One region of the Enterobacter cloacae complex sp. IR5418 genome, then DNA from elsewhere that is predicted to be linked to it. Evidence: predicted binding sites of a transcription regulator. Region 1 holds the regulator's gene; the other holds the start of a gene.
What was found. Region 1 encodes Fur, which represses iron uptake genes when iron is present. Its sites were predicted from a motif close to ATAATAATGAGAACNACTATCAA; they were not measured.

Region 1 (15,185 bases):
CCCGGTGCTGCCGTCAGACGCGCGGTGATAGGGTCACCTGCCAGGGTGCTGGCGCTGACCATTTCCGGAGAGAGTTTTGACAGAGCAGCTTTTTGCGCAGACGTGGCGCCAGCCTGAATACGGTTATAGCTTGGCGCGCCGAAACGTTCCGCCAGTTCGTTATAATGTTCCTGCGGGTTCTTACCCGTAACTGCGGTAATTTCCGCCGCCAGCAGGCACATGATGATGCCGTCTTTGTCGGTTGACCATGGGGTACCGTCGAAGCGCAGGAACGATGCCCCCGCGCTCTCTTCACCGCCGAAGCCGAAGCTGCCGTCGTGCAGACCGTCAACAAACCATTTGAAGCCCACCGGCACTTCCACCAGCTTGCGACCCAGCGCATCGACCACGCGGTCAATCATGGCGGAAGAAACCAGCGTTTTACCTACAGCCACCTCTTTGCCCCACTGCGGACGGTGCTGGAACAGGTAGTTGATCGCCACTGCCAGGTAGTGGTTCGGGTTCATCAGCCCTGCCGGGGTGACGATGCCGTGGCGGTCGTAGTCCGGGTCGTTGGCAAACGCCAGGTCGAACTTGTCGCGCAGCGCCAGCAGGCCAGCCATTGCGCATTCGGAGGAGCAGTCCATACGGATTGCGCCGTCTTTATCCAGGTGCATAAAGCGGAACGTCTGATCAACGTGATCGTTCACGATGGTCAGATCGAGCTTGTAGTGCTCAGCAATGCGTTTCCAGTATTCGATACCGGAGCCACCCAGTGGATCCACGCCCAGTTTCAGGCCAGCTTTCTGGATCGCGGCCATATCAACGATATCCGCCAGCCCTTCCACAAACGGCTGCACCAGGTCCTGCTCTTTCACATGACCGGAGGCCATGGCTTCATCCAGCGAGATGCGCTTCACGCCGTTCAGACCGTTAGCCAGCAACGCGTTGGCACGATCTTCCACCACTTTCGTGACGTTGGTATCTGCCGGACCACCGTTAGGTGGGTTGTACTTGATGCCGCCATCTTCCGGTGGATTGTGGGACGGGGTGATGACAATACCGTCAGCCTGCGCGCCACCTTTTTTGTTGTGTACCAGAATAGCGTTAGACACCGCAGGCGTTGGCGTGAAACCGTTGTTCTCCTGAACAATCACGTCTACGCCGTTCGCCGCCAGCACTTCCAGTACGGAGATAAAAGCAGGTTCAGACAGGGCGTGGGTATCTTTCCCTACATAGCACGGACCGGTGACGCCATTTTTGGCGCGCTCTTCCGCGATGGCCTGAGCAATGGCCAGAATGTGCGGTTCGTTAAAGCTATGGCGCGCCGCGCTGCCGCGGTGGCCAGATGTACCAAACTTCACTGCGTGTTCTGCGTTGCCCACGACCGGTTTCAGCACGTAGTACTGCGCGGTCAGTTGAGCGACGTTAATCAAATCGCGTTGTTGTGCAGGTTGTCCTGCACGGCTGTGATTTGCCATTGCCTGGTCCTTCTGATGCAAGGGTTAAATTGTACCGCAAACCTTTTCGATCAATTCCGCCGGGAACTGCATGGATTGCATGATATGTTCGATCATGCTGCACTTGCGGCCCGTATTGGTGTTGGTGATCACCCAGTATGGCGTACCGGGAACATGTTTGGGTTTGGTTTGGTTGCCATTTTGCAACAGGGTCTGCTCGTCGCCTGCAAAGTAAACGCGCGTGCGACCGTGCAGCGACTCTGTCGCTTCAGCAAATGCTTTGTGATCCAGAGAGTAAAGTGTAGACAGCACCAGCATAAAGCGGTTAACCGCCTTTTTCTGCTCTGCATATTCATCGGACAGCAGCAGCTCGCGCATCGCGCGCACTTTGTCTTTTGCCGGCATGACGGCAGGTTTTACTTGTGCAACAACGCTCGGCTGAGACACGACATCTTTAGTGACAGGAGTGGGCTGTGAGGCGGCGGAAATTTTAAGCATGCGCCGTAAAATGTCAGACGCGCTCTCCCCAATATGCCGCGTCTGGCTGGCAATATACTGATAGAGTTCGTCATCAACTTCGATTGTTTTCATCTTAATCCAGTGCGATATCTTATCTGAATACAAGTCGTTGAGATTATAAGGTCAAATCCCAACAGCGGATAGCGTCAAACCAGGTTGGCGGCAAAAGTCGGATTAAACTGGATCCTTGCCCCCGGGCGGCAGAATGGTCAACATGATACCCTAACCTGACAAACCTAAAAAAAGAACTTTGCCATGAAATTGAATACCCGAGCGCAAACTGCACAATCGCCGAACAATAATTCTCCCATCGTACTGGTTCACGGCCTGTTTGGTAGCCTGGATAACCTGGGCGTGCTGGCGCGCGATTTAGTGACCGATCACGAGATCCTCCAGGTTGATATGCGCAATCACGGACTTTCCGGGCGCTCGGAGGAGATGACCTACGCCGCCATGGCGCAGGATCTGCGTGACACCCTCGATGCGAACGATATCCAGAAAGCGACGTTCATCGGGCATTCAATGGGCGGCAAAGCGGTGATGGCGCTCACTGCGCTGGCCCCTGAGCGGATCTCCGGGCTGGTGGTCATTGACGTGGCCCCCGTCAATTACGACGTTCGTCGTCACGATGAGATTTTCGCTGCAATCAACGCCGTGACGGCGTCAGGCGTCTCCACACGCCAGCAAGCGGCTACCGTTATGCGCGAACATCTCGATGAAGAAGGCGTGGTGCAGTTCCTGCTGAAATCGTTTGTTGACGGACAATGGCGCTTTAACGTCCCGGTGCTCTGGGATCAGTATTCGCATATTGTGGGTTGGGAAACCGTGCCCGCCTGGCCACACCCTACCCTCTTTATTCGCGGCGGCAACTCCCCTTACGTTACTGACGCGTACCGAGACACGCTGCTGGCACAGTTCCCGCAGGCCCGTGCTCACGCCATTGCCGGTGCCGGGCACTGGGTACACGCGGAAAAACCGGATGCCGTCCTGCGCGCCATTCGCCGCTATCTTACTGATACTGCGAATTGATTAAAAAGCCAGCGACCGGAAGCCGACGGGCTTCCAGTCGTTGGCGTGTGGATTTGGGTAATGTATGATGGCGCGCTTATCGCCCGGGCATTAGCAGGGCGGCGTGTTTCCCCCGAAGTCTCAGAATCATGGCCAAAGAACAAACGGACCGTACGACACTAGATCTGTTCGCGAATGAGCGTCGACCGGGACGACCGAAAACGAATCCGCTTTCGCGCGATGAACAGCTGCGTATCAATAAACGCAACCAGCTTAAACGCGATAAAAATCGTGGACTTAAGCGTGTCGAACTGAAGCTGAATGCCGATGCCGTCGATGCGCTTAACGAGTTAGCTGACGCGCGCAACATCAGCCGCAGCGAACTGATCGAAGAGATGCTGATCGCCCAGCTTGAGACGTTACGCGGCAAGGCGTGAGTCAGAAAATCCCCAATATTACCTTTTTCATGTAGCACAGAGTGCAGTCCTGCGTGATAGCTGTTTCCGCAGGGTTGCCTGTTCTGCTATTATTGCCCTTATCCGTGGACAATTTGCGCCACCATACCATTAAGTTTCAAGAGGTTATTTTACTCATGGCAATCATCGGCATTTTCTTTGGCAGTGATACCGGCAATACTGAAAATATCGCAAAAAACATTCAAAAACAGCTCGGTAAAGACGTTGCTGATGTGCATGACATCGCCAAGAGCAGCAAAGAAGATCTCGAGGGCTATGACATCCTGCTGCTGGGCATCCCGACCTGGTACTACGGTGAAGCACAGTGTGACTGGGACGATTTCTTCCCAACGCTGGAAGAAGTAGACTTCAACGGCAAGCTGGTTGCCCTGTTCGGTTGTGGCGATCAGGAAGACTATGCAGAGTATTTCTGTGATGCGCTGGGCACCATTCGCGACATCATTGAGCCACGCGGTGCGGCGATCGTCGGTCACTGGCCAACAGCCGGTTACCACTTCGAAGCGTCCAAAGGGCTGGCCGATGACGATCACTTCGTTGGCCTGGCCATTGATGAAGACCGTCAGCCAGAGCTGACCGCTGAGCGTGTTGAAAAATGGGTTAAGCAGGTTCGTGAAGAGCTGAACCTGGACGATATCCTTAACGCCTGATTTCCCTGCGGCGCAACTCCGGTTGCGCCCGTTTCCAGGTAAAACCGATTAAATTAATTGCTACAAACTTTTAACTTTTTTGTCCAGACCTGTACAATATCCCCCTGGTAAAAAGTGGGTGCCATCGAACAAGTTTGTTGGTGATACCACGTTTTTATAAGCATACTTTGCTTGAGACTTGCAGTTTTCATTTAGCCATGGCAGTTCTATAATGAGACGCATTATCCCAAGTGCATTTTCTGTCACTTCTTCTTTTGAAGTGAATCGTTTAGCAACAGGACAGATTCCGCATGACTGACAACAATACCGCATTAAAGAAAGCTGGCCTGAAAGTAACGCTTCCTCGGTTAAAAATCCTTGAAGTGCTTCAGGGGCCAGACAATCACCATGTCAGTGCGGAAGACCTTTATAAGCGTCTTATCGATATGGGTGAAGAGATTGGGCTGGCAACCGTCTATCGTGTGCTGAACCAGTTTGATGACGCGGGCATTGTTACTCGTCATAATTTCGAAGGCGGTAAATCCGTGTTCGAACTGACTCAGCAGCACCACCACGATCACCTGATCTGCCTCGACTGTGGCAAGGTCATTGAATTCAGCGATGATTCCATTGAATCACGCCAGCGTGAAATCGCCGCCCGTCATGGCATCCGCCTGACCAACCACAGCCTGTACCTGTACGGTCACTGCGCTGAAGGTGATTGCCGTGAAAATGAACATGCGCACGACGCAAAATAAGCGAGTGTACATACTCTGAGCCAGCCGTAAGGTTGGCTTTTTTTTTGCCTTTTTTGGGCAATAAAAAGCCCGGTAGCGCAGCGCCACCGGGCGTGAAAATAACTTATTTGTTGTTATTGCGTATCTCGTCCCAGATCTTATCGCAACGCTTCGCCACTTCCTGATCGTTACCGGTTTTACGCGCCTGAATACAGGCCTGGTAATCCATCACGCGAACGCTTTCCTGCGTCGCAAACTGCTCATGCGCTTTCTCTTTTTTCAGCACATTCAGCACGCTCTGGCAGGCTTCAATCTTCTCTGGCGATCCTTGTGCTGTATTGATGCAGGCGCTATACGCCTCCTTCAGACGGGAGTCTTCTTTCTGCGCCTGATCCTGCGCACACGCCACCAGCCCCGATGCCAGCAGCGCAACGATTACCCATTTTTTCATCATGTGCAGTCTCCATGCTGGCGGGACTTCACCCGCCAGCGTGTTCATCAGAAGATTGTGAATGGCGCAATGACCATGAATTTCACGTCACGCTCATCCTGGAAGATGTTGTTATATCCCCCGCCGTAGCTTGGCAGATCGGAGTGGTTGTCATACTGAGTGAAATGCAGCTTGAACATGGTTCCCTTGGCACGGCCATCCTGGAGGACATAGGCAGCATCCAGGCTATAGGCAGACTCTTTCAGGCGCTGGCTCTGATCGTAGATCGGCGCGCTGCTTGGTTTAGCATCCCAACCGTAAGCGTAGGACGCCCCAACGGACCATCCTGCAAGGTTCCAGTTTTTGAGGTCGTACATCGCGCCGAAGAACACCGCCTTTTCACCATTGGCGTTGAAATCAGAACGGTTATCCCACCAGATATCTAAACGTCCGTTTGATGAAGCGTAGGTTGGCGTCATGCGTTGCAGGAAGAAGCCCTGATTACCGTCAGCCTTAACCCATGTACCCTCAAGGCGCAGATCCACCTGGCCGATCTTATAGCCAAACGTTAAGGCTTGCAGCCAGGCAGTACCGTCATATAAGTCGTTGGCCAGCGCGACCTCATCATTAGTCCTTAAGTTATTTTGCGCATCGGCTTTGTCACGTGCGCCATAGAACTGATAGCTGGTAGAGAGTGGGCTGCCAGCGATATCGAATTTATACGATGCTTTAGCAAAGTACTGATCCATGTAGCCTTCAGCCTGACCAAACGCTGCTTCCAGGACAAAGTCATTTTTAAAGTCGTATTTCAAACCCAAAGAGTGGAGATAATCCACTTTGGTTTTACGATCGCCCTGGTAGAACTTGTCCATCTCAATGTGCCACGGTGCTTTGTACTCGTTGGTCCACATATAGGAGAAGCTCAACGCGCCCGCATCGCCGTAGTCAAAGTTAGCCCCGGCTTCCGCGCCCTGGTAGGTACCCGGCATAAAGCTCCAGTGCGGCGCTAACAGCGTTTGACCGGTTGGCTGAATATAGCCCCCACGTGCCCACACCGGGCCGTATTTGAATTTTGCAGCCGCTTTATACAGGCTGATACCGCTTTTATCACCGGACCAGTCTTCGTCATAGGCTTTATTGCTGGAGGAGAACGCAATTTCGTTCGGGTGGCCGCTGTCGCCGTTTTCAGCCATTTCGATTGCCGTGAATGCCGCAATATCCAGACCAAACATATCGGCGGCATAGCCTGACTGGAAATCCAGGTTGGCGTTCCAGGTGGAGTGAGAAAGGTTAGTTTTGTATTTATCTTCCGCAACGTCTTTACGGTCACGCTCACGCTGCCAGTAATAAACACCGCCCGTGAGGGTAGAATCTTCAATGAAACCTGCTGCTTTTGCCTCTGGTGCAACCACCAGGCCCGACATTGCTGTCACACCGGCGATAGCCAGCGCCAGCGCACTACGTTTGCCACTGAACGTACGCATAGATTATTCCTCTTTCACGAATTAAAACGCCTTAAACGGCGAAAAACAGAAAAGACCAAAAGGTCAGGGGTAGTCAGAAATACCCTCGAATTAACTACCGTCTTTAGGTTATTTTTCGCGACGCGAATTATCAATGCTTTTCCGTGGGCAAAAGTCAGGATTATGACGAAGTGCACATAATTCGTAGTACTTTGTAACATTTAGAGGAGAGCGAGGATTGGCGTGGAAATATCAGAAATTTCATCGGGTCGCGCAGGTATTTGCTGTTTATTTTTCATCCTCTTTATATTTCGTAAAAATACAAACTTTTTTTAGAAAAATAAGTAGCACTACATTGACCTGATATTTTAGCGGCTTATCTTTAAGCCCTGGCTTAATACCATGATCATTAAATAAAAAAAACGCCGCAATAAGCGGCGTTTGTTTCTCCTTGACCAGAGCAGCGTTATTATTCGCCGATTTTAGTCCATGTATCACGCAGACCGACGGTACGGTTAAATACCGGTTTTTCTGCCGTGCTGTAACGGCTGTCCAGGCAGAAGTAGCCTTCACGTTCGAACTGGAACGCTTTGCCCGCTTCAGCGGCTTTCAGAGACGGCTCGGCATAACCCTGCTTGATAATCAGCGACTCAGGGTTGATAACCGCCAGGAGGTCTTCCGCAGCACCTGGGTTAGGCACGCTGAACAGACGATCGTAAAGACGGATCTCAACCGGCAGCGCATGCTGTGCGCTCACCCAGTGGATTACACCTTTCACTTTACGACCATCAGCCGGATCTTTGCTCAGCGTCTCTGCGTCGTACGTACAGAAGATGGTCGTGATGTTACCTTCCGCATCTTTCTCTACGCGCTCGGCTTTGATCACATAGGCGTTACGCAGACGCACTTCTTTACCCAGCACCAGACGCTTGTACTGCTTGTTGGCTTCTTCGCGGAAGTCAGCACGGTCGATCCAGATTTCACCGCTGAACGGCACGTCGCGGGTGCCCATTTCCGGTTTGTTCGGATGGTTAGGCATGGAGACCAGTTCGCTTTCGCCCTGCGGGTAGTTTTCGATAACCAGCTTAACCGGATCGATCACGGCCATCGCGCGCGGCGCGTTTTCGTTCAGGTCTTCACGAATGCAGGATTCCAGAGACGCCATTTCGATGGTGTTGTCCTGCTTGGTGACGCCAATACGTTTGCAGAATTCACGAATGGACGCAGAAGTATAACCACGACGACGCAGGCCAGAGATGGTCGGCATACGCGGGTCGTCCCAGCCTTCGACGTGCTTGTCGGTCACCAGCAGGTTCAGCTTACGCTTGGACATGACGGTGTATTCCAGGTTCAGACGAGAGAACTCGTACTGGCGCGGATGCACAGGAATGGTGATGTTATCCAGCACCCAGTCATACAGACGACGGTTGTCCTGGAACTCCAGCGTACACAGCGAGTGCGTAATGCCTTCCAGCGCATCGCTGATGCAGTGGGTGAAGTCGTACATCGGATAGATGCACCACTTGTTACCGGTCTGGTGGTGTTCCGCGAACTTAATGCGGTACAGCACCGGATCGCGCATCACGATGAACGGAGACGCCATATCGATTTTGGCGCGCAGACACGCTTTGCCTTCTTCAAAGCCACCAGCACGCATTTTTTCAAACAGCGCCAGGTTCTCTTCCACGCTGCGGTCGCGGAACGGGCTGTTTTTGCCAGGCTGAGTCAGCGTACCGCGGTATTCACGGATTTCGTCAGCAGACAGTTCGTCGACGTACGCCAGACCTTTGTTGATCAGTTCAACCGCATAGGCATACAGCTGATCGAAATAGTCAGAGGAGTAGCAGATATCGCCAGACCAGTTAAAGCCCAGCCATTGCACGTCGTTTTTAATCGACTCAACGTATTCGATGTCTTCTTTTACTGGGTTGGTGTCATCGAAACGCAGGTTGCACTGCCCCTGGTAGTCTTGCGCAATACCAAAGTTCAGGCAGATCGATTTGGCGTGACCAATGTGCAGGTAGCCATTTGGCTCCGGCGGGAAACGCGTGTGGACTGTGGTGTGCTTACCACTGGCCAGATCTTCATCGATGATCTGACGAATAAAGTTACTCGGGCGGGCTTCTGCCTCACTCATCGTGGATTCCTCAAAGCGTAAACAACGTATAACGGCATATGATCTTATAACCCGGACGTAGTGACAACCCTTAAAACGTCCCGGAAGAAAATAATGGGGGCAAATGCTGCAAAAAAAAGCGGCGGAGGATATCCCCCGCCGCTTAAGGCATGACTCTACTCAGGAGCGATTACTTGCCTTTAATCTCATACAGTGGCGTCTGGCCTGCAACCACCTGACCCTGCGCCTGGATCACCAGACCGCTGAAGTCGTCGATGTTGCTGCACACGACCGGACTAATCATGGAGCGCGCATTGGCATTGAGGTAATCCAGATCCATCTCCAGAATCGGCTGACCTGCCACCACTTCGGCACCCTCTTCCACCAGGCGAGTAAAGCCCTGACCGTTCAGCGCAACGGTATCGATACCCATATGGACAACGATCTCCGCGCCTTTTTCGGTTTCGAGGCAGAACGCGTGGTTAGTATTGAAGATTTTCACGATAGTACCAGCTGCCGGAGAGACCACGGTTTTGTCCGTTGGTTTCACCGCCACGCCGTCACCGACCGCTTTGCTGGCGAACGCTTCGTCAGGCACCTGCTCAAGCGCAACAACGTCACCTGTCACCGGAGAGACCAGCGCAGCGATGGTCACCGCATTTGGCACCGCCTGCGGTTTTGCAACCGGCGCGTCAGCTACTGGCGCGCTGTCCGTTGAGGCGGCAGCAACCGGCCCACGGGCAACCACTTTTTTCATTTCATCGCCGATCGATTCGGCTTTCGCACCCACGATAACCTGGATGGTTTGCTTGTTCAGTTTCACCACACCCGACGCGCCCAGGCGTTTACACATTGCATCACTCACGCGTGCAGAGTCACCTACGGTCAGACGCAGACGGGTAATACAGGCATCAATCGCTTTCAGGTTGTCAGTACCGCCTACAGCGGCAATGTAGCTGGTTGCCAGCTGGGTTAAACCTTCTTCGGTATTGCTGTTTGCTTCACTGGTCACCACATCGTCTTTCGTATCTTCGCGGCCCGGCGTTTTCAGGTTAAACATACGAATAACCGCGCTGAACAGGACGAAGTAGATAACGAAGAATACCAGGCCCATCACCACCAGCATCCAGACGTTGCTGCTTGCCGCTGGCAGGTTGTACATCAACACATAGTCGATAGCGCCTGCGGAGAAGGAGAAGCCAGCATGGATACCCAGAAGGGTGGCGACGAACAGGCTGATACCAGTCAGGATCGCGTGCATCAGATACAGCAGCGGAGCCAGGAACATGAACAGGAATTCCAGTGGCTCGGTCACGCCGGTCAGGAAAGCGGTGATCGCAACGGACAGCAGCATCCCGCCAACCATTGGGCGACGCGCTTTCGGCGCAGCCAGGTACATTGCCAGCGCAGCGCCAGGCAGACCAAACATCATGATTGGGAAGAAGCCAGACATGAACATGCCCGCGGTGCCGTCGCCTGCGTAGAAGCGGTTGATATCACCGTGGAACACCGCGCCAGCCGCGTTGCTGAACTCACCAATCTGGAACCACGCGATGGTGTTCAGTACCTGATGCAGACCGGTTGGGATCAGCAGACGGTTAATGAAACCGAAGATGCCCGCACCCATTGCACCCGCAGACACGATCCACTCGCCGCCCGCATGGATAGCATGCTGCACCGGTGGCCACACGTAGCCAAAGATGGCTGCGAGGATCAGACAGAAAAAGCCCGTCGCAATCGGCACAAAACGTTTACCGCCGAAGAAGCTCAGGAAGTCAGGCAGTTTGATACCCGCCCAACGGTTGTACACGGCACCACCGACCAGACCGGTAATGATACCTGCCAGCACACCCATGTTGATTTCAGGGTTGATGGTTACCATCGCTTTCGTGAGGATGAAGTAACCGACAGCCCCTGCCAGTGCCGCGGCACCAGCGCTGTCTTTTGACCAGCTTGACGCCACACCGATGGCGAAAATCAGGGCCAGGTTGTCAAAAATTGCGCCGCCTGCCTGGGCAATAAACGGCACGTTAAGAAGATCGGGTTGCCCGAATCGCAGCAGCAATGCTGCAACCGGTAGCACGGCGATAGGGAGCTGCAAAGCCCTACCGAGGCGCTGGAAAAAACCTAAAATATTCATCCTATTCCCCCTACGAGACCCATTGTTAAGACTCGCGCATAAACTATGTTTTTATTGTGTCACGAACGATAGATACAGTTGATGATTCACTGGCAGTGTGAGTGTGTGAAAAATTAATTCGTATCGCAAATTAAACACCTATTTTTTGTGATTATTGTCACCAAATATCGTATTAAACCCTCCCTTTCGCTGGCTAACGACGAAAACTTATTTTATCATTCAAAAAATCAAGACGGATTGATCCGGCCTGAAAGGTTCCAGGTTACGCTTAGTTCAGGTTGCACTAATCATCCGCCCACTTTTACTTAAACTTTAGAGGTGAATAATGAGACTGATTCCCCTGGCAACAGCTGAACAAGTCGGAAAATGGGCTGCACGTCATATCGTTAACCGCATCAACGCGTTCAAACCAACAGCCGATCGTCCTTTCGTTCTCGGTCTTCCAACCGGCGGTACACCCCTGACCGCGTATAAAGCTCTGGTTGAAATGCACAAAGCGGGCCAGGTTAGCTTCAAACACGTTGTAACCTTCAACATGGACGAATATGTCGGCCTGCCAAAGGAACATCCGGAAAGTTACCACAGTTTTATGCACCGCAACTTCTTCGATCACGTTGATATTCCGGCGGAAAACATTAATCTGCTGAATGGAAACGCGCCTGATATTGACGCAGAATGCCGTCAGTATGAAGAAAAAATCCGTTCCTACGGTAAAATCCACCTGTTTATGGGCGGCGTGGGCAACGACGGTCACATCGCGTTCAACGAACCGGCATCGTCACTGGCTTCCCGCACCCGTATTAAAACGTTGACCCATGACACGCGTGTGGCTAACTCCCGCTTCTTTGACGGCGACGTCAATCAGGTACCTAAATACGCCCTGACCGTGGGCGTGGGCACGCTGCTGGATGCCGAAGAGGTGATGATTCTGGTGCTGGGCGCGGTGAAAGCGCAAGCGCTTCAGGCTGCCGTTGAAGGCAACGTGAACCATATGTGGACGATCAGCTGCTTACAGTTGCATCCAAAAGCGGTTGTCGTGTGTGACGAACCGTCCACCATGGAGCTGAAAGTGAAAACGCTGAAATACTTCAACGAGCTGGAAGCTGAGAACATTAAAGGTCTGTAATTGAATAACCGCCTCTTTTATCCGGGGCGGTCGCTTTTTTTAACCGGGGGTCGATATGTACGCTTTAACCCACGGTCGGATTTATACCGGCCATGAAATTCTGGATGACCATGCGATCGTTATCGCCAATGGCCTGATTGAACGTGTTTGCCCGCTGGCGGAACTGCCGCCGGAGATCGAACAGCGTTCCCTCAATGGAGCAGTAATCTCCCCCGGTTTCATCGACGTACAGCTCAACGGCTGTGGCGGTGTCCAGTTTAACGATACCGCAGAGGCGGTAACGGTTGAAACGCTGGAAATCATGCAAAGAGCCAACGAGAAATCGGGCTGCACCAGCTATCTGCCAACGCTGATTACCAGCAGCGATGACCTGATGAAACAGGGTATCCGCGTGATGCGCGACTACCTGGCAAAACACCCGAATCAGGCGCTGGGTTTGCACCTGGAAGGACCATGGCTGAACATGGTCAAGAAAGGCACCCATAACCCGAATTACGTGCGTAAACCCGATGCCGAGCTGGTGGATTACCTGTGCGCCAATGCCGATGTGATCACCAAAGTGACGCTGGCACCGGAAATGAGCGGCACGGACGTGATCAGCAAGCTGGCTGCCGCCGGGATTGTGGTGTCTGCGGGTCATTCGAACGCGACGCTGAAAGAGGCGAAAGCTGGCTTCCGCGCGGGCATCACGTTTGCCACGCACCTCTATAACGCAATGCCGTATATTACCGGCCGCGAACCGGGGCTGGTCGGCGCAATTCTGGATGAGCCGGACGTCTACTGCGGCATTATCGCTGACGGCCTGCATGTCGATTACACCAATATCCGCAACGCCAAGCGCCTTAAGGGCGACAAGCTCTGCCTGGTCACGGATGCCACCGCTCCGGCAGGGGCGAATATTGACCAGTTCATTTTTGCTGGTAAAACAATATACTACCGGAATGGACTGTGTGTGGATGAGAACGGCACGCTGAGTGGCTCCTCTTTGACCATGATTGAAGGGGTGCGTAACCTGGTTGAACATTGTGGGATTGCACTTGATGAAGTCCTGCGTATGGCCACGCTTTATCCGGCGCGCGCCATTGGCGTCGATAAACAGCTCGGCGGTATTGCGCCAGGTATGGTTGCAAACCTGACGGCGTTCACACACGATTATAAAATTATTAAGACCATCGTTAATGGTAACGAGGTCGTCACTGAGTAAGTAAAAGTATGACACCAGGCGGACAAGCTCAAATCGGTAATGTCGATCTCGTTAAACAACTTAACAGCGCGGCAGTTTATCGCCTGATTGACCAGCACGGGCCAATCTCACGCATTCAGATAGCCGAACAAAGCCAGCTTGCTCCCGCCAGCGTGACAAAAATTACACGTCAGCTTATTGAGCGCGGCCTGATCAAAGAAGTCGATCAGCAGGCCTCCACAGGAGGTCGCCGCGCGATTTCCATTGTCACGGAAACCCGCAATTTTCAGGCGATTGGCGTCCGCTTAGGCCGTCATGACACCACGCTTACGCTCTACGATCTGAGCAGCAAGGCCATTGCCGAAGAGCACTACCCCCTTCCTGAGCGCACGCAGGAGACGCTTGAACACGCGTTACTGAATACCATTGCGCATTTTATCGAAAGCTGTCAGCGCAAGATCCGTGAACTCATCGCCATCTCGGTGATTTTGCCCGGCCTCGTTGACCCGGAAAGCGGCGTTATTCGCTACATGCCGCATATTAAGGTAGAGAACTGGGGGCTGGTTGAGGCGCTGGAAAAGCGCTTTAAGCTGACCTGCTTTGTTGGTCACGATATCCGCTCGCTGGCGCTGGCGGAGCACTACTTTGGTGCGAGCCAGGACTGCGAAGACTCTATTCTGGTGCGCGTTCACCGTGGTACAGGTGCGGGCATCATCTCAAATGGCCGCATTTTTATTGGTCGCAACGGCAACGTCGGCGAGATTGGTCATATTCAGGTTGAACCGCTTGGCGAGCGCTGCCACTGCGGTAACTTTGGCTGTCTTGAAACCGTTGCCGCCAATGCCGCCATTGAACATCGCGTTCGCCACCTGCTGGAACAGGGTTATCAGAGCCGCGTCACGCTGGACGATTGTAAGATCGGCGCCATCTGCAAAGCCGCTAATAAAGGTGATGCGCTGGCCTGCGAAGTGATCGAACAGGTAGGACGCCACCTGGGTAAAACCATCGCCATTGCCATCAACCTGTTCAATCCGCAAAAAGTAGTGATTGCCGGTGAGATTGTGGAAGCCGAAAAAGTGTTACTGCCCGCGATTGAAGGCTGCATCAATACCCAGGCGCTGAAAGCCTTTCGCCAGAACTTGCCGGTGGTGCGCTCAACGCTCGATCACCGCTCGGCGATTGGCGCATTTGCCCTGGTAAAACGTGCCATGCTCAACGGGATCCTGCTGCAACATTTGCTGGAATCCTGATCGGACCTTATAGTAACGCCTTCTTTTTTTGATGTCGGATTGTCCATGACCATTAAGAATGTAATTTGTGATATCGACGGCGTGCTGATGCACGACAACGTTGCCGTGCCGGGTGCTGCGGAGTTTCTTCACCGCATCATCGACAAAGGAATGCCACTGGTTCTTCTCACGAACTACCCTTCACAGACTGGTCAGGATCTGGCAAACCGCTTTGCAACCGCAGGCGTCAACGTCCCGGACAGCGTGTTTTATACCTCTGCAATGGCGACCGCGGATTTCCTGAAGCGTCAGGAAGGCAAAAAAGCCTACGTGGTCGGCGAAGGCGCGCTGATCCACGAGCTGTATAAAGCGGGCTTCACCATTACCGACGTGAACCCGGACTTTGTCATCGTGGGCGAAACGCGCTCCTTTAACTGGGAGATGATGCATAAAGCAGCCTACTTTGTCGCCAACGGTGCACGTTTTATCGCCACCAACCCGGATACGCACGGTCGTGGTTTTTATCCTGCCTGCGGTGCGCTGTGTGCCGGTATCGAAAAAATCTCTGGTCGTAAGCCGTTTGTTGTCGGCAAACCGAGCCCGTGGATCATCCGCGCCGCGCTGAATACGATGCAGGCACACTCAGAAGAAACCGTCATTGTGGGCGATAACCTGCGCACCGATATTCTGGCT
Region 2 (15,185 bases), on a different contig from region 1:
GCGTCAGGCCGGTGCATGGCTGGTGAACTTCAATAATACCCCTGCGCTGTGGGCTATCCCGGCTCTGGGTGTGCTGCTGCCGCTGCTGACCGTGCTGACGTCTCGTCTGGAGAAAGGCGCTCTGGCGTTCGTGTTCTCCTCACTGACGCTGGCGTGCATCATCCTGACGGCGGGTATTGCCATGTTCCCATTCGTGATGCCGTCCAGCACCATGATGAACGCTAGCCTGACCATGTGGGATGCAACGTCCAGCCATATGACGCTGAACTTAATGACCTATGTTGCTTGCGTGTTCGTTCCGATTGTTCTGGCATACACAATCTGGTGTTACTGGAAAATGTTCGGTCGTATTACTAAAGAACATATCGAAAGCAACACCCACTCTATGTACTAAGTAAGGAGCTGAATATGTGGTATTTCGCATGGATTTTAGGGACGCTTCTTGCCTGTGCATTTGGTGTCATCACTGCCCTGGCGCTTGAGCATGTAGAAGCGTCTAAAGCGGGTGAAGAAAAACACTGATGAATATTATCGCAACGCTGTATGCGGTAATGGATAAGCGCCCCTTGCGGGCGCTTTCTTTAGTGATGGCATTACTGCTGGCTGGCTGTATCTTCTGGGACCCGTCGCGCTTCGCGGCAAAAACCAGCGAGCTTGAGATCTGGCACGGCTTCCTGATGATGTGGGCGGTGTGCGCAGGTGTGATTCACGGTGTCGGCTTTCGTCCGAAAGCCCTTCACTGGCAAGGCATCTTCTGCCCACTGATTGCCGATCTGGTTCTCCTCGCCGGTTTGATTTTCTTCTTCTTCTGAATAAGAAATGTCCGTTAACGTTATGGGCTTACCCGAGCCCATAAAAATTTACTCTCCGTTTACTTTCCCCCATTCCAAACCAGCATTCCCGCGCGTATAGTAGCAAAGTTTGAAAGCTCCAATTTTCTTGTATTACCGGGATGTAAAGTGAATACAACGCTGTTTCGATGGCCGGTACGTGTCTATTACGAAGATACCGATGCCGGTGGTGTGGTCTACCACGCCAGCTACGTTGCTTTTTATGAACGGGCACGCACAGAGATGCTGCGCCATCATCACTTTAGTCAACAGGTGCTGTTGGCTGAGCGAGTTGCCTTCGTGGTACGCAAGATGACGCTTGAGTATTTTGCGCCTGCCAGACTCGACGATATGCTCGAAGTCCAAACAGAAATTACATCAATGCGCGGAACTTCACTGGTTTTCACGCAGCGGATAGTCAATGCAGAGAACACGGTACTGAACTCAGCTGAAGTCCTGATTGTTTGTGTTGATCCAACCATAATGAAGCCTCGTGCGCTTCCTAAGTCTATTGTCGCGGAGTTTAAGCAGTGACTGACATGAATATCCTTGATTTGTTCCTGAAGGCAAGCCTTCTGGTTAAACTTATCATGTTGATTTTGATTGGTTTTTCAATCGCATCCTGGGCCATCATTATCCAGAGAACGCGTATCCTCAATGCCGCTGGCCGCGAAGCCGAAGCCTTTGAAGATAAGTTCTGGTCGGGTATTGAGCTTTCTCGTCTGTATCAGGAGAGCCAGGGGCGCCGTGAAAACCTGACCGGCTCCGAACAAATTTTCTATAGCGGATTCAAAGAGTTTGCTCGTCTGCACCGGGCAAACAATCATGCGCCGGAAGCCGTCGTGGAAGGGGCGTCGCGTGCGATGCGTATCTCCATGAACCGCGAGCTGGAAAATCTTGAAACGCACATTCCTTTCCTCGGAACCGTTGGCTCCATCAGCCCGTATATCGGCCTGTTTGGTACGGTTTGGGGGATTATGCACGCCTTTATCGCGCTGGGCGCGGTGAAGCAGGCAACGTTGCAGATGGTTGCACCGGGTATCGCAGAAGCACTGATCGCGACCGCAATCGGTCTGTTCGCCGCAATTCCGGCGGTAATGGCGTACAACCGTCTGAACCAGCGCGTGAACAAACTGGAACTGAACTACGACAACTTTATGGAAGAGTTCACCGCGATTCTGCATCGTCAGGCGTTTACCAGCACCGAGAGCAACAAGGGGTAAACCATGGCCAGATCGCGTGGACGAGGTCGTCGCGAGCTCAAGTCCGAAATCAATATCGTTCCGTTACTGGACGTGCTGCTGGTGCTGCTGCTGATCTTTATGGCGACAGCGCCCATCATCACCCAGAGCGTGGAAGTTGATCTGCCGGATGCAACAGAATCACAGGCGGTAAGCACCAATGACGATCCTCCGGTCATCATTGAGGTTTCCGGCGTAGGGCAGTATAGCGTGGTGGTCGAGAAAGATCGTATGGATCAGCTTCCGCCAGAGCAGGTTATTGCTGAAGCGCAACGACGCCTGGAGTCAAATCCGAAGACGGTCTTCTTAATCGGTGGTGCGAAAGACGTACCATATGATGAAATTATCAAAGCGCTGAACTTGCTACATAGCGCGGGCGTTAAGTCAGTTGGCTTAATGACTCAGCCTATTTGATCATCTGCGTAGTTTTTGGGAACCGATAGTGTCAAAGGCAACCGAACAGAACGACAAGCTTAAGCGAGCGATAATCGTCTCCGCAGTGCTGCACGTGATTCTTTTTGCAGCGCTGATCTGGAGTTCGTTCGATGAGCACATTGATGCATCGGGAGGCGGTGGAGGCTCGTCCATCGACGCCGTCATGGTGGATCCCGGTGCGGTAGTGCAGAACTATAATCGCCAGCAACAACAGCAGGCGAGCGCAAAACGTGCGGAAGAGCAGCGTGAAAAACAGGCGCAACAGCAGGCGGAAGAGCTGCGTGAAAAGCAGGCCGCCGAGCAGGAACGTCTGAAGCAGCTTGAGAAAGAGCGTTTGCAGGCGCAGGAAGCCGCCAAAGAGCAGGCGGAGCAGCAGAAACAGGCTGAAGCCGCAGCGAAAAAAGCGCAGGAACAGCAGAAGCAGGCGGAAGAGGCGGCAGCCAAAGCCGCAGCAGACGCGAAGGCGCAGGCAGATGCACAGGCGAAATTAGCCGCAGAAGCGGCTAAGAAAGCGGCTGCTGACGCACAGAAGAAAGCAGAGGCCGAAGCCGCGAAGAAAGCCGCTGCTGATGCACAGAAGAAAGCAGAAGCTGAAGCCGCGAAGAAAGCCGCAGCGGATGCGCAGAAGAAAGCCGAAGCGGAAGCCGCCAAAAAAGCTGCGCAGGAAGCAGAGAAGAAAGCGGCTGCCGATGCTGCCAAAAAAGCGGCCGCCGCTGAGAAAGCTGCGGCAGAAAAAGCCGCTGCCGCAGAGAAGGCCGCCGCAGATAAAAAAGCCGCCGCCGCGAAAGCCGCTGCCGATAAAAAAGCGGCTGCCGAAAAAGCCGCAGCGAAAAAGGCTGCTGCTGAAAAAGCCGCCGCTGCCGCCGGTGTTGACGACCTGCTTGGCGACCTGAGTTCCGGTAAAAATGCACCGAAAACAGGCGGTGGAGCGAAAGGCAGTGGCCAGCCGTCGAAAGACAGCGGTACCTCCGGCGCCAACGGTGGGGCGACTGGTGCAGATATTAGTGCTTACGCTAAGCAGATCCAGGTTGCGATTCAAAGCCGCCTCTTTGATGCAGGCCTGTATCAGGGCAAGCAGTGCGTATTGCATATTAATCTTGCGCCAGATGGCAGGTTAAAAAGTGTGACGTCTGAAGGGGGCGATCCTGCGCTTTGTCAGGCAGCGTTGGCCGCCGCAAGATCGGCGAACATTCCTAAACCGCCTAATGAGGCTGTTTATGAAAAGATAAAAGATGCCAAACTGGACTTTAAGCTGTAATCATCTCCTCTAACGGAAGTATGAAAAACAGTCTATTGTCGTAAACAGGATAAGTAGTTTTGTCTATTTGGGTTTGTTAACATTCTGCTAAATTATCGTGGGTAAGGTTACCCAGATAAGGGAGATATGATGAAGCAGGCATTACGTGTAGCATTTGGTTTTTTAATGCTGTGGGCAGCTGTACTGCACGCAGAAGTACGTATCGAGATCACCCAAGGGGTGGACTCGGCGCGTCCAATCGGTGTCGTTCCGTTCCAGTGGGCAGGGCCAGGTGCCGCGCCTGAAGATATTGGCGGCATTGTCGCAGCTGACCTGCGTAACAGCGGTAAATTTAATCCCTTAGATCGTTCTCGTCTGCCACAGCAGCCGGGTACTGCGCAGGAAGTTCAGCCTGCCGCATGGTCTGCTTTGGGTATTGACGCGGTGGTTGTCGGACAGGTTACCCCTGCACCAGACGGTGGCTATAACGTCGCTTATCAGCTGGTGGATACCGGCGGGGCGCCGGGTACCGTTCTGGCTCAAAACACCTATAAAGTGAACAAGCAGTGGCTGCGTTACGCAGGTCATACTGCGAGTGACGAAGTGTTCGAGAAGCTGACCGGTATTAAAGGTGCGTTCCGTACCCGTATCGCGTACGTAGTACAGACCAACGGCGGCCAGTTCCCTTATGAGCTGCGCGTCTCTGACTACGATGGCTACAACCAGTTTACCGTACACCGTTCTCCGCAGCCGCTGATGTCTCCGGCATGGTCTCCGGACGGCTCTAAGCTGGCGTACGTAACCTTCGAAAGCGGCCGTTCCGCGCTGGTTATCCAGACGCTCTCTAACGGTGCTGTGCGTCAGGTTGCGTCATTCCCGCGTCACAACGGTGCACCTGCGTTCTCTCCGGATGGGACTAAACTGGCGTTTGCCCTGTCTAAAACCGGTAGCCTGAACCTGTACGTGATGGATATTGGTTCTGGTCAGATCCGTCAGGTCACGGATGGTCGTAGCAACAACACTGAGCCAACCTGGTTCCCGGACAGCCAGAATCTGGCCTTTACGTCTGACCAGGCAGGTCGTCCACAAGTTTATAAAGTGAATATCAACGGCGGAGCAGCGCAGCGTATTACCTGGGAAGGTTCTCAGAACCAGGATGCTGACGTCAGTGCCGATGGTAAAACAATGGTAATGGTCAGCACTGCGGGTGGTCAGCAGCACATTGCCAAACAAGATCTGGTAACGGGGGGCGTACAAATACTGTCGTCAACGTTCCTGGATGAAACGCCAAGTCTGGCACCTAACGGCACCATGGTAATCTACAGCTCTTCTCAGGGGATGGGATCCGTGCTGAATCTGGTTTCTACAGATGGGCGTTTCAAAGCGCGTCTTCCGGCAACTGATGGACAGGTAAAATCACCTGCCTGGTCGCCGTATCTGTAATAATAATTAATTGATTACTAAAGGAATCTTAGAAATGCAACTGAACAAAGTGCTGAAGGGGCTGATGATCGCTCTGCCTGTTATGGCAATCGCAGCGTGTTCTTCTAACAAGAACGCAAGCAATGACCAGAGCGGCGAAGGCATGATGGGTGCCGGCACCGGTATGGACGCTAACGGCAATGGCAATATGTCTTCTGAAGAGCAAGCGCGTCTTCAGATGCAGCAGTTACAGCAGAACAACATCGTTTACTTCGATCTGGATAAATACGACATCCGTTCTGACTTCGCTGCGATGCTGGATGCGCACGCAAACTTCCTGCGTAGCAACCCGTCTTACAAAGTCACCGTAGAAGGTCACGCGGACGAACGTGGTACTCCGGAGTACAACATCTCCCTGGGTGAACGTCGTGCAAACGCTGTTAAAATGTACCTCCAGGGTAAAGGCGTTTCTGCTGACCAGATCTCCATCGTTTCTTACGGTAAAGAAAAACCAGCAGTACTGGGTCACGACGAAGCGGCTTACTCCAAAAACCGTCGTGCCGTACTTGTTTACTAAGAGAATTGCATGAGCAGTAACTTCAGACATCATCTGATGAGTCTGTCGTTACTGGTTGGAATAGCGGCCCCCTGGGCCGCTTTTGCTCAGGCACCAATCAGTAGTGTCGGCTCAGGCTCGGTAGAAGACCGGGTCACTCAACTCGAGCGTATTTCTAACGCTCACAGCCAGCTTTTAACTCAACTCCAGCAGCAGCTTTCCGATAACCAGAATGATATTGATTCTCTCCGTGGTCAGATCCAGGAGAGTCAGTATCAGCTTAATCAGGTTGTGGAGCGCCAGAAGCAAATCTTGTTGCAGATGGATAGCCTGAACAGCGGCGGAGCAGCAGCCCAGCCAGCGGCAGGCGATCAAAGCGGTGCGGCAGCGCCTGCACCTGCGGCAGATGCTTCCGCGTCGTCTGGTGCGCCTGTACAGAGCGGTGACGCGAATACGGACTATAACGCGGCCATTGCCCTGGTGCAGGACAAATCGCGTCAGGACGATGCTATCGTTGCGTTTCAGAACTTCGTTAAGAAGTACCCTGATTCCACTTACCAGCCAAATGCGAACTACTGGCTGGGTCAGTTGAATTACAACAAGGGTAAAAAGGATGATGCGGCGTTTTATTTTGCCTCTGTGGTGAAAAATTACCCGAAATCACCGAAAGCGCCTGATGCGATGTATAAAGTCGGCGTGATCATGCAGGACAAAGGCGACACTGCAAAAGCCAAAGCGGTTTATCAGCAGGTGGTTGCGAAATTCCCGGGTACCGACGGCGCTAAACAAGCGCAAAAACGTTTGAGTTCGATGGGTTGATTACCGCATGACCAGAAATCGCGTTATTTCTGGTCGTGCAGAATGATTCCTAAGCAGTTAAGTGATCTTCATCGAAATTTTTGTTGCGCTGAATTCTTAAATCAGTAATATATGCCGCCGTTGCCACGGGATATCAAACAACGTGAAAGCAGCGCAAAAGTGGGTCGTTAGCTCAGTTGGTAGAGCAGTTGACTTTTAATCAATTGGTCGCAGGTTCGAATCCTGCACGACCCACCACTTAAAGCAGTTCCGGCAGTACAGAGTGGGTGATTAGCTCAGTTGGTAGAGCATCTCCTTTACACGGAGGGGGTCGGCGGTTCGAGCCCGTCATCACCCACCACTCGGGTCGTTAGCTCAGTTGGTAGAGCAGTTGACTTTTAATCAATTGGTCGCAGGTTCGAATCCTGCACGACCCACCAATTTTAATGTCTTACTCAGATATTAAACGTGAAGGATAACGTTGCTTTAGCAACGGCCCGAAGGGCGAGGCGAAGCCGAGTCATCCTGCACGACCCACCAATTTTATTGGTTCCGAGTGATAATTCAGGCAACACCCGAATGGGTCGTTAGCTCAGTTGGTAGAGCAGTTGACTTTTAATCAATTGGTCGCAGGTTCGAATCCTGCACGACCCACCAATTTTAATGTCTTACTCAGATATTAAACGTGAAGGATAACGTTGCTTTAGCAACGGCCCGAAGGGCGAGGCGAAGCCGAGTCATCCTGCACGACCCACCAATGTAGAAAGGCGCCCTAAAGGCGCCTTTTTGCTATCTGTCGTTCGCCCGTGCTTTGTAGGTCGGGTAAGGCGAAGCCGCCACCCGACAATTGCCGCCAGCATCAATTCCCGATGACATTTCCCCTCAGATTCGCTATCTTGTTTAGTATATAAAACACCATTGCCTCATTTTTGTTATCTCATGCAAAAGAAAGGCAATATTGTTAAGCCAGCAAAACGAGAAGCCATAATGAGTGTGATGTTTAATCCCGAAACCGCAATCTATCCCTTCCCGCCGAAGCCTGCTCCGCTAAGCCGGGATGAGAAGCAGTTTTATCGTGAGAAAATCAAGCGCCTTCTTAAAGAGCGTGATGCGGTGATGGTGGCGCATTACTACACCGACCCGGAAATTCAGCAACTGGCGGAAGAGACGGGCGGCTGTATCTCAGACTCCCTGGAGATGGCGCGTTTCGGTGCTAAACATCCTGCCTCCACGCTGCTGGTCGCGGGCGTTCGTTTTATGGGGGAAACGGCAAAAATCCTCAGCCCGGAAAAAACGGTTCTGATGCCGACGCTGAACGCTGAATGTTCCCTCGACCTCGGTTGCCCGATTGACGAGTTCACCGCCTTTTGTGATGCCCACCCCGACCGTACCGTTGTGGTCTACGCCAACACCTCCGCTGCTGTAAAGGCCCGGGCAGACTGGGTAGTGACGTCCAGTATCGCCGTTGAGTTGATTGAACATCTGGACAGCCTGGGGGAGAAAATCATCTGGGCGCCCGATCGCCATCTGGGAAATTACGTGCAAAAACAGACCGGTGCGGATGTGCTGTGCTGGCAGGGTGCCTGTATCGTTCACGACGAGTTTAAGACCCAGGCACTGACACGCATGAAAGGGTTATACCCGGACGCCGCCATTCTCGTGCACCCGGAATCCCCGCAGTCCATCGTCGACATGGCGGATGCCGTCGGCTCCACCAGCCAGCTTATACATGCCGCGAAAACCCTGCCGCACAAACAGCTCATTGTGGCGACCGACCGCGGTATCTTCTACAAGATGCAGCAGGCCGTGCCGGAAAAAGTATTGCTCGAAGCGCCGACCGCCGGAGAAGGGGCGACCTGTCGCAGCTGCGCGCATTGCCCGTGGATGGCGATGAATGGACTCAAGGCGATTGCGGAGGGGCTGGAGAACGGTGGCGCAGCGCATGAAATCCACGTGGATGCCACCCTGCGTGAAGGCGCGTTAATTCCGCTTAACCGTATGCTGGATTTTGCGGCTACACTACGTACTTAACTCATTACGCCCCGGAGAAAAAATGGATTTTTTTAGCACACAGAACATCCTGGTTCATATCCCGATTGGTGCGGGCGGCTATGACCTGTCGTGGATTGAAGCGGTAGGGACGCTGGCCGGATTACTCTGTATCTGGCTGGCCAGCCTTGAGAAGATCAGCAACTATGCGTTCGGGCTGATTAACGTCACGCTGTTTGCGATTATCTTCTTCCAGATCCAGCTCTACGCCAGCCTGCTTCTACAGGTGTTCTTTTTCGCGGCCAATATCTATGGCTGGTATGCCTGGTCGCGGCAAAACAGTCAGCAGGAGGCGGAGCTACAAATCCGCTGGCTACCGTTGCCAAAAGCCATCGCCTGGTTCGCTGCCTGCGTGGTGGCTATTGGCTTTATGACGGTCTTTATTGATTCGGTATTTGCCTTCCTGACGCGCGTGGCGGTCTCGGTGATGTCGGGTCTGGGATTAAACGTGACGATGCCTGAACTTCAGCCGGATGCCTTCCCCTTCTGGGATTCCAGCATGATGGTGCTGTCGATTGCCGCGATGATCCTGATGACCCGTAAATACGTGGAGAACTGGCTGCTGTGGGTAGTCATTAACGTGATAAGCGTGGTGATTTTTGCCCGTCAGGGCGTGTATGCCATGTCGCTGGAGTACATGCTGCTGACCTTCATTGCCCTGAACGGCAGCCGTATGTGGATTAACAGCGCGCGTGAGCGTGGCTCTCGCGCGCTTTCCCGTTAATGGTGATGGGCATGTGAATGGCCGGACTGCGCCTCGTTCAGGTGACAGTCTGGCCCGTTACACGGCTGATACTCCATCTGAATGGTGGCGTGGGCAATTTCGTAGTGATGCTCAAGGAAGTGCTGAATACGCTCAAGCAACGCATCGTGATCGTGGGGCGGGATAACCTGAACGTGCAGCGTCATAAGCGGTTTCTCTCCCACCAGCCAGACGTGAACGTGGTGAACGTTACGAACTTCAGGAATGGAGCGACACAGATTGCGTTTTAGCTCGCCAATATCCAGCGACGTGGGAGCGCCTTCCAGCAACTCGTTAACACTCTCTTTCAATAGCCGCCAGGCACTGCGCAATACCAGGCACGATACCAGCACGGAAAGAATCGGGTCGATAGGGGTCCAGCCCGTGCCCATAATAATCAGCGCCGCTACGATGGCACCCACAGAACCCAGCAGATCGCCCAGCACATGAAGCGCCGCGGCCCGCACGTTCAGATTTTTTTCGCTGCTGCCGCGGTGCAATATCCAGAACGCCAGAATATTGGCGACCAACCCGGCAACGGCGATGACCATCATCGTTGTTCCGGCTACCGGTTGGGGATGCCGAAAGCGCTGAAAAGCCTCCCAGACGATAAGAATAGTAATCACCACCAGTGCAATCGCATTCACGAAGGCAGCAAGCGTGGTCAGTCTGAGCCAGCCAAAGGTGTGGCGGGCATTGGGAGGGCGACGGGCAAACTGCACGGCCAGCAGAGCAAACAGGAGCGCGGCAGCGTCAGTCAGCATATGCCCGGCATCGGCCAGCAGCGCCAGAGAGCCGGATATCAGCCCGCCGATCACTTCTATGATCATAAAGGTGGCGGTGACGCCGAAGGCCAGCAGAAGCCGTTTGGCATTTTCATCGCCAGCAGCGGGAGGATGGGAGTGGGAGTGCGCCATGGTATCGTTCCTGATTTATTATTATTTTTAGTGTAGCGTTTTTAAGAGCTTAAATAAAAAAGGAGAGCATTCGCTCTCCCTCTTTTACCTTACAGAAGGTTACTGAGTCGTACCGTCTGTTTTGGTATCGGCATCGCTGCCCACTTTGTCATTCGGGTCCGGGCATTTGCCGTCTTTACACATTGAGTTTTTATGAACCTCGTCAGTGCTCATACCGTCATGATTCATCGTGCCGGTGTTCGTACCGCCGGTATTGGTATTGCCCGTGTTGATATTGTTGTTATCAACATTATTCGGCGCAATATTCTGTTTTGCGTCCGGCGCAACTTGGCCCGCTTCGGCAGCGGCATTCGCGTCGCCGTTGCTGCCGGAAGAGCCGGTATCGGCTGCCAGTACGCTACCGCTTGCCAGGGTAAGGGTTGCCGTCAGGAAAAGCGTAGTCAGTTTCGTCATTTTCATCATGGTGCTCCTGTTCTTATCGTTACGCTGGATAACATTCTCCAACAGTGCATCTTGTTCAGTGGCGAAAGATCCCAGTTTCCCGAGTTATGTCAGGATGGAATCGCGTAGAAATATTTAAATTCAGTCGTTACAAGTAAAAAGTTTAGGCCAGATCTCATTTTTCGCTATTTTGTTGCGTATTTTAGCTGAATTCCAGGAATTATCTGCGTGAAGTGTAAAAGCCCGTTTACACTTCGGGGCCGACAAGTTAGATTGAAAGCATTGCTTTCATTACTAAAGATATGGCAGAGCCGGAAAGAAGATGAATTATCAGAACGACGATTTACGCATTAAAGAGATCAATGAGTTATTACCTCCCGTAGCGCTCCTTGAAAAATTCCCCGCCACCGAAAATGCCGCCAACACGGTGTCTCATGCCCGCAAGGCGATCCACAAGATCCTCAAAGGGAGCGACGATCGTCTTCTGGTGGTGATTGGCCCATGCTCCATTCACGATCCTGCTGCGGCCAAAGAGTATGCGTCGCGTCTGCTGGCCCTGCGTGAGGAGTTGAAAGACGAACTGGAAATCGTGATGCGCGTTTATTTCGAAAAACCGCGTACCACCGTGGGCTGGAAAGGGCTGATCAACGATCCGCACATGGACAACAGTTTCCAGATCAACGACGGCCTGCGTATTGCGCGTAAGCTGCTGCTGGAAATTAACGACAGCGGGCTGCCTGCTGCCGGTGAATTCCTCGATATGATCACCCCGCAGTATCTGGCAGACCTGATGAGCTGGGGCGCTATTGGCGCGCGTACGACTGAATCTCAGGTGCACCGCGAGCTGGCGTCTGGCCTGTCATGCCCGGTGGGTTTCAAAAATGGCACTGATGGCACTATTAAGGTCGCCATTGATGCCATCAATGCGGCTGGCGCGCCGCACTGCTTCCTGTCGGTGACCAAGTGGGGCCACTCGGCTATCGTGAACACCAGCGGTAACGGCGATTGCCATATCATTCTGCGCGGCGGTAAAGAGCCTAACTACAGCGCTAAACACGTGGCAGAGGTGAAGGCCGGGCTGGAAAAAGCAGGTCTGCCGCCGCAGGTGATGATCGACTTCAGCCATGCGAATTCCAGCAAACAGTTCAAAAAGCAGATGGAAGTCGGCGCAGATGTTTGTCAGCAAATCGCCAGCGGTGAACGCGCAGTGATTGGGGTAATGATTGAGAGCCATCTGGTGGAAGGCAACCAGAACCTGGAGGGCAGCGAGCCGCTGGTCTACGGTAAGAGCGTGACGGATGCCTGCATTGGCTGGGACGATACCGATGCGATCCTCCGTCAGCTGGCGGATGCGGTAAAAGCGCGTCGCGGCTAAGTTTGTCGCGGGCAATAAAAAAGCGTGGATTGCTCCACGCTTTTTTTATGTCTGGCGAATATTACTTCGCTTTACCCTGGTTCGCCACGGCCGCCGCTTTTGCAGCGATTTCGTCGGCGTTACCCAGGTAGTAATGTTTAACTGGCTTGAAGTTTTCGTCGAACTCGTACACCAGCGGCACGCCGGTAGGGATGTTCAGCTCGAGGATCTCATCTTCGCCCATGTTGTCCAGGTATTTCACCAGCGCACGCAGGGAGTTACCGTGAGCAGCGATAATGACGCGCTCGCCGCTTTTCAGGCGTGGCAGAATGGTTTCGTTCCAGTAAGGCACAACGCGGTCGATGGTCAGCGCCAGGCTTTCGGTCTGCGGCAGTTCAGCCTCAGTCAGCTTCGCGTAACGCGGATCGTGACCCGGGTAGCGCTCGTCATCTTTGCTCAGCTCTGGAGGCGTGACTGCAAAACCACGACGCCACTGCTTAACCTGCTCGTCACCGTATTTTTCTGCGGTTTCCGCTTTGTTCAGACCTTGCAGCGCACCGTAGTGACGCTCGTTCAGTTTCCAGGATTTCTCAACCGGCAGCCAGGCCTGATCCAGCTCGTCCAGAACGTTCCACAGGGTATGGATGGCACGTTTCAGCACAGAGGTGTAAGCAAAGTCAAAGGTGAAGCCTTCTTCTTTCAGCAGCTTACCTGCCGCTTTTGCTTCGCTCACGCCTTTCTCGGACAGATCAACGTCATACCAACCGGTGAAGCGGTTTTCGTTGTTCCACTGGCTTTCGCCGTGGCGCACCAGGACAAGCTTAGTATTAGCCATTTCTTACTCCTCAAGCATTTTGAATGATAACAATTCTCATTATATTGCCGTGACTGTGCCAGCAGCAACGCTTAACCCTAACCATAGCGAAAATAGTTCGAGAGTGTAAGATGCATGTGAATCAAGGGTTATGATTTTGTCTGCGATCGCCGCTATTTTCAGCAAGCGGAGCAGAAAAAAGCCCTCGTCGGGAGGGCTGGCTTTTTTGCCGGATGGCGCTTCGCTTATCCGGCCTTCATTCGCAGGCCCGCACATGCGTAGCGCCGCCGGACATTAAGCGCGCGGAATGAAATGATACTCGGTGACGCTCACGTACTCTTCACCCGGACGTAGCACGCAGTCCGGCTGCGGCCATTCAGGATGGTTAGGCGAGTCCGGCAGGAACTCGCTCTCCAGCGCCAGTCCTTGCCAGGCGCTGTAGGCGTCATGTTCACGCGCCGTTGTCCCCTCCAGAAAGTTACCGGAGTAGAACTGTAGGGCAGGGGCAGTGGTGTAGACCGTCATCTGTAACTTCTCATCAGCCGACCAGACCTGTGCGGCAGGTTGAGAAAGATCGCCTTTCGCCTGCAACAGGAAAGCGTGGTCGTAGCCTTTCACCTTACGCTGATCGTCATCATTGAGGAAATCCTGGGCGATGGTTTTCGGCTGGCGGAAATCAAAGCTATTACCGCTAACTGGCTTCAGCCCCTGATAAGGGATACCCATCTCATCGACCGGCAGATACGCGTCCGCTAGGATCTGAAGTTTGTGGCTGTGAACATCGGTCTGGTTGCCGTCAAGGTTGAAATAGGCGTGGTTGGTCAGGTTGACCGGGCACGGCTTGTCGACCGTGGCGCGGTACTCAATGGCGATGCGATTATCTTCAGTCAGGGTGAAGCGCGCGGTTGCGGTGAGATTGCCCGGGAAGCCCTGGTCTCCGTTGAGGGAGTCCAGAGAGAACCAGACCTCACCGTCATTTTGCTGCACAATCTTCCAGCGACGTTTATCAAATCCTTCCGGGCCGCCGTGCAGCTGATTTTCACCCTGGCTTGAAAGCAGGGAATACTCTACGCCGTCCAGCGTAAACCGGCTTCTGGCGATGCGGTTGGCGTAGCGGCCGATGGATGCGCCCAGAAACGCGGTCTGCTCGATATACTGCTCGGGCGATGCGCAGCCGAGCAAGGTTTCGCGCACGCTGCCGTCAGGCATCGGTACGCGGGCAGAAAGTAACGTTGCGCCCCAGTCCATCAGCGTAACCACCATCCCGGCGCTGTTGCGCAGGGTTAACAGGCGATACGGCAGACCATCCGGTGCGAGTGTAGGTGTTTCGTTTAGCACTGTCCGGCTCCTTGTGATGCTTTGCAGACATAGAAAGTTTCTTTGATGCCCGTTTTGGCTTCGTACTGTTTAGCCACGGCGTCCTGAATGGCAGGGACCAGCTCTTCCGGCACCAGGGCGACGACGCACCCGCCAAACCCACCGCCGGTCATACGTACGCCGCCTTTGTCGCCAATTGTGGCTTTTACAATTTCCACCAGGGTGTCAATTTGCGGCACGGTGATTTCGAAATCGTCACGCATTGAGGCATGCGATTCTGCCATCAGCTCGCCCATCCGTTTCAGATCACCTTTTGCCAGCGCGGAGGCGGCTTCTACGGTACGGGCATTTTCCGTCAGTATATGACGCACGCGCTTCGTGACAACCGGATCCAGCTCGTGAGCAACCTTGTTAAATTCATCAAGTGAGACATCACGCAGGGCTGGTTGCTGGAAGAAGCGCGCGCCGGTTTCGCACTGTTCGCGGCGGGTGTTGTACTCGCTGCCCACCAGGGTGCGTTTGAAGTTACTGTTGATGATCACCACCGCCGCACCTTTCGGCAGCGGAACCGCTTTGGTCCCGAGGGAGCGGCAGTCAATCAGCAAAGCATGTTCTTTCTTACCCAGCGCGGAAATCAGCTGATCCATAATGCCGCAGTTGCAGCCCACGAACTGGTTTTCCGCTTCCTGACCGTTGAGGGCGATCTGCGCCCCGTCCAGCGGCAGATGATAAAGCTGCTGGAACACGGTGCCGACCGCCACTTCCAGTGATGCAGAAGAGCTTAATCCCGCCCCCTGCGGCACGTTGCCGCTGATCACCAGATCGGCCCCGCCGAAATTCTTGTTACGCTTTTGCAGGTGCTTCACCACGCCGCGAACATAGTTCGACCACTGCTGGCTGTCGTGGGTTACGATCGGCGCATCGAGAGAAAATTCGTCAATTTCGTTGTCGTAATCCGTAGCGATCACCCGCACGTGACGATCGTCGCGTTTCGCACAGCTGATCACCGTCTGGTAGTCGATGGCACAGGGC

Region 2: a site for Fur is predicted at 12,881-12,903, ahead of gpmA (2,3-diphosphoglycerate-dependent phosphoglycerate mutase). Genes of this name have one in related genera too.

The regions. Positions count from the first base shown of each region.
Region 1 is NZ_JBMKHS010000002.1:317,469-332,653, reverse strand. Features, by position in the region: gene pgm (phosphoglucomutase (alpha-D-glucose-1,6-bisphosphate-dependent)) at 1-1,460, opposite strand, end outside; gene seqA (replication initiation negative regulator SeqA) at 1,485-2,030, opposite strand; gene ybfF (esterase) at 2,214-2,987, shown strand; gene ybfE (LexA regulated protein) at 3,116-3,403, shown strand; gene fldA (flavodoxin FldA) at 3,559-4,089, shown strand; gene fur (ferric iron uptake transcriptional regulator) at 4,380-4,826, shown strand; gene chiQ (ChiQ/YbfN family lipoprotein) at 4,930-5,256, opposite strand; gene chiP (chitoporin ChiP) at 5,304-6,719, opposite strand; gene glnS (glutamine--tRNA ligase) at 7,168-8,835, opposite strand; gene nagE (PTS N-acetyl glucosamine transporter subunit IIABC) at 9,005-10,954, opposite strand; gene nagB (glucosamine-6-phosphate deaminase) at 11,280-12,080, shown strand; gene nagA (N-acetylglucosamine-6-phosphate deacetylase) at 12,136-13,284, shown strand; gene nagC (DNA-binding transcriptional regulator NagC) at 13,293-14,513, shown strand; gene nagD (ribonucleotide monophosphatase NagD) at 14,559-15,185, shown strand, end outside.
Region 2 is NZ_JBMKHS010000004.1:164,859-180,043, reverse strand. Features, by position in the region: gene cydB (cytochrome d ubiquinol oxidase subunit II) at 1-394, shown strand, start outside; gene cydX (cytochrome bd-I oxidase subunit CydX) at 409-522, shown strand; gene ybgE (cyd operon protein YbgE) at 522-812, shown strand; gene ybgC (tol-pal system-associated acyl-CoA thioesterase) at 960-1,364, shown strand; gene tolQ (Tol-Pal system protein TolQ) at 1,361-2,053, shown strand; gene tolR (colicin uptake protein TolR) at 2,057-2,485, shown strand; gene tolA (cell envelope integrity protein TolA) at 2,514-3,764, shown strand; gene tolB (Tol-Pal system beta propeller repeat protein TolB) at 3,894-5,186, shown strand; gene pal (peptidoglycan-associated lipoprotein Pal) at 5,221-5,742, shown strand; gene cpoB (cell division protein CpoB) at 5,752-6,540, shown strand; tRNA gene ACOTX7_RS05485 (tRNA-Lys) at 6,702-6,777, shown strand; tRNA gene ACOTX7_RS05480 (tRNA-Val) at 6,805-6,880, shown strand; tRNA gene ACOTX7_RS05475 (tRNA-Lys) at 6,884-6,959, shown strand; tRNA gene ACOTX7_RS05470 (tRNA-Lys) at 7,101-7,176, shown strand; gene nadA (quinolinate synthase NadA) at 7,507-8,550, shown strand; gene pnuC (nicotinamide riboside transporter PnuC) at 8,573-9,292, shown strand; gene zitB (CDF family zinc transporter ZitB) at 9,289-10,227, opposite strand; gene ACOTX7_RS05450 (protein YbgS) at 10,327-10,686, opposite strand; gene aroG (3-deoxy-7-phosphoheptulonate synthase AroG) at 10,991-12,043, shown strand; gene gpmA (2,3-diphosphoglycerate-dependent phosphoglycerate mutase) at 12,105-12,857, opposite strand; gene galM (galactose-1-epimerase) at 13,131-14,174, opposite strand; gene galK (galactokinase) at 14,168-15,185, opposite strand, start outside.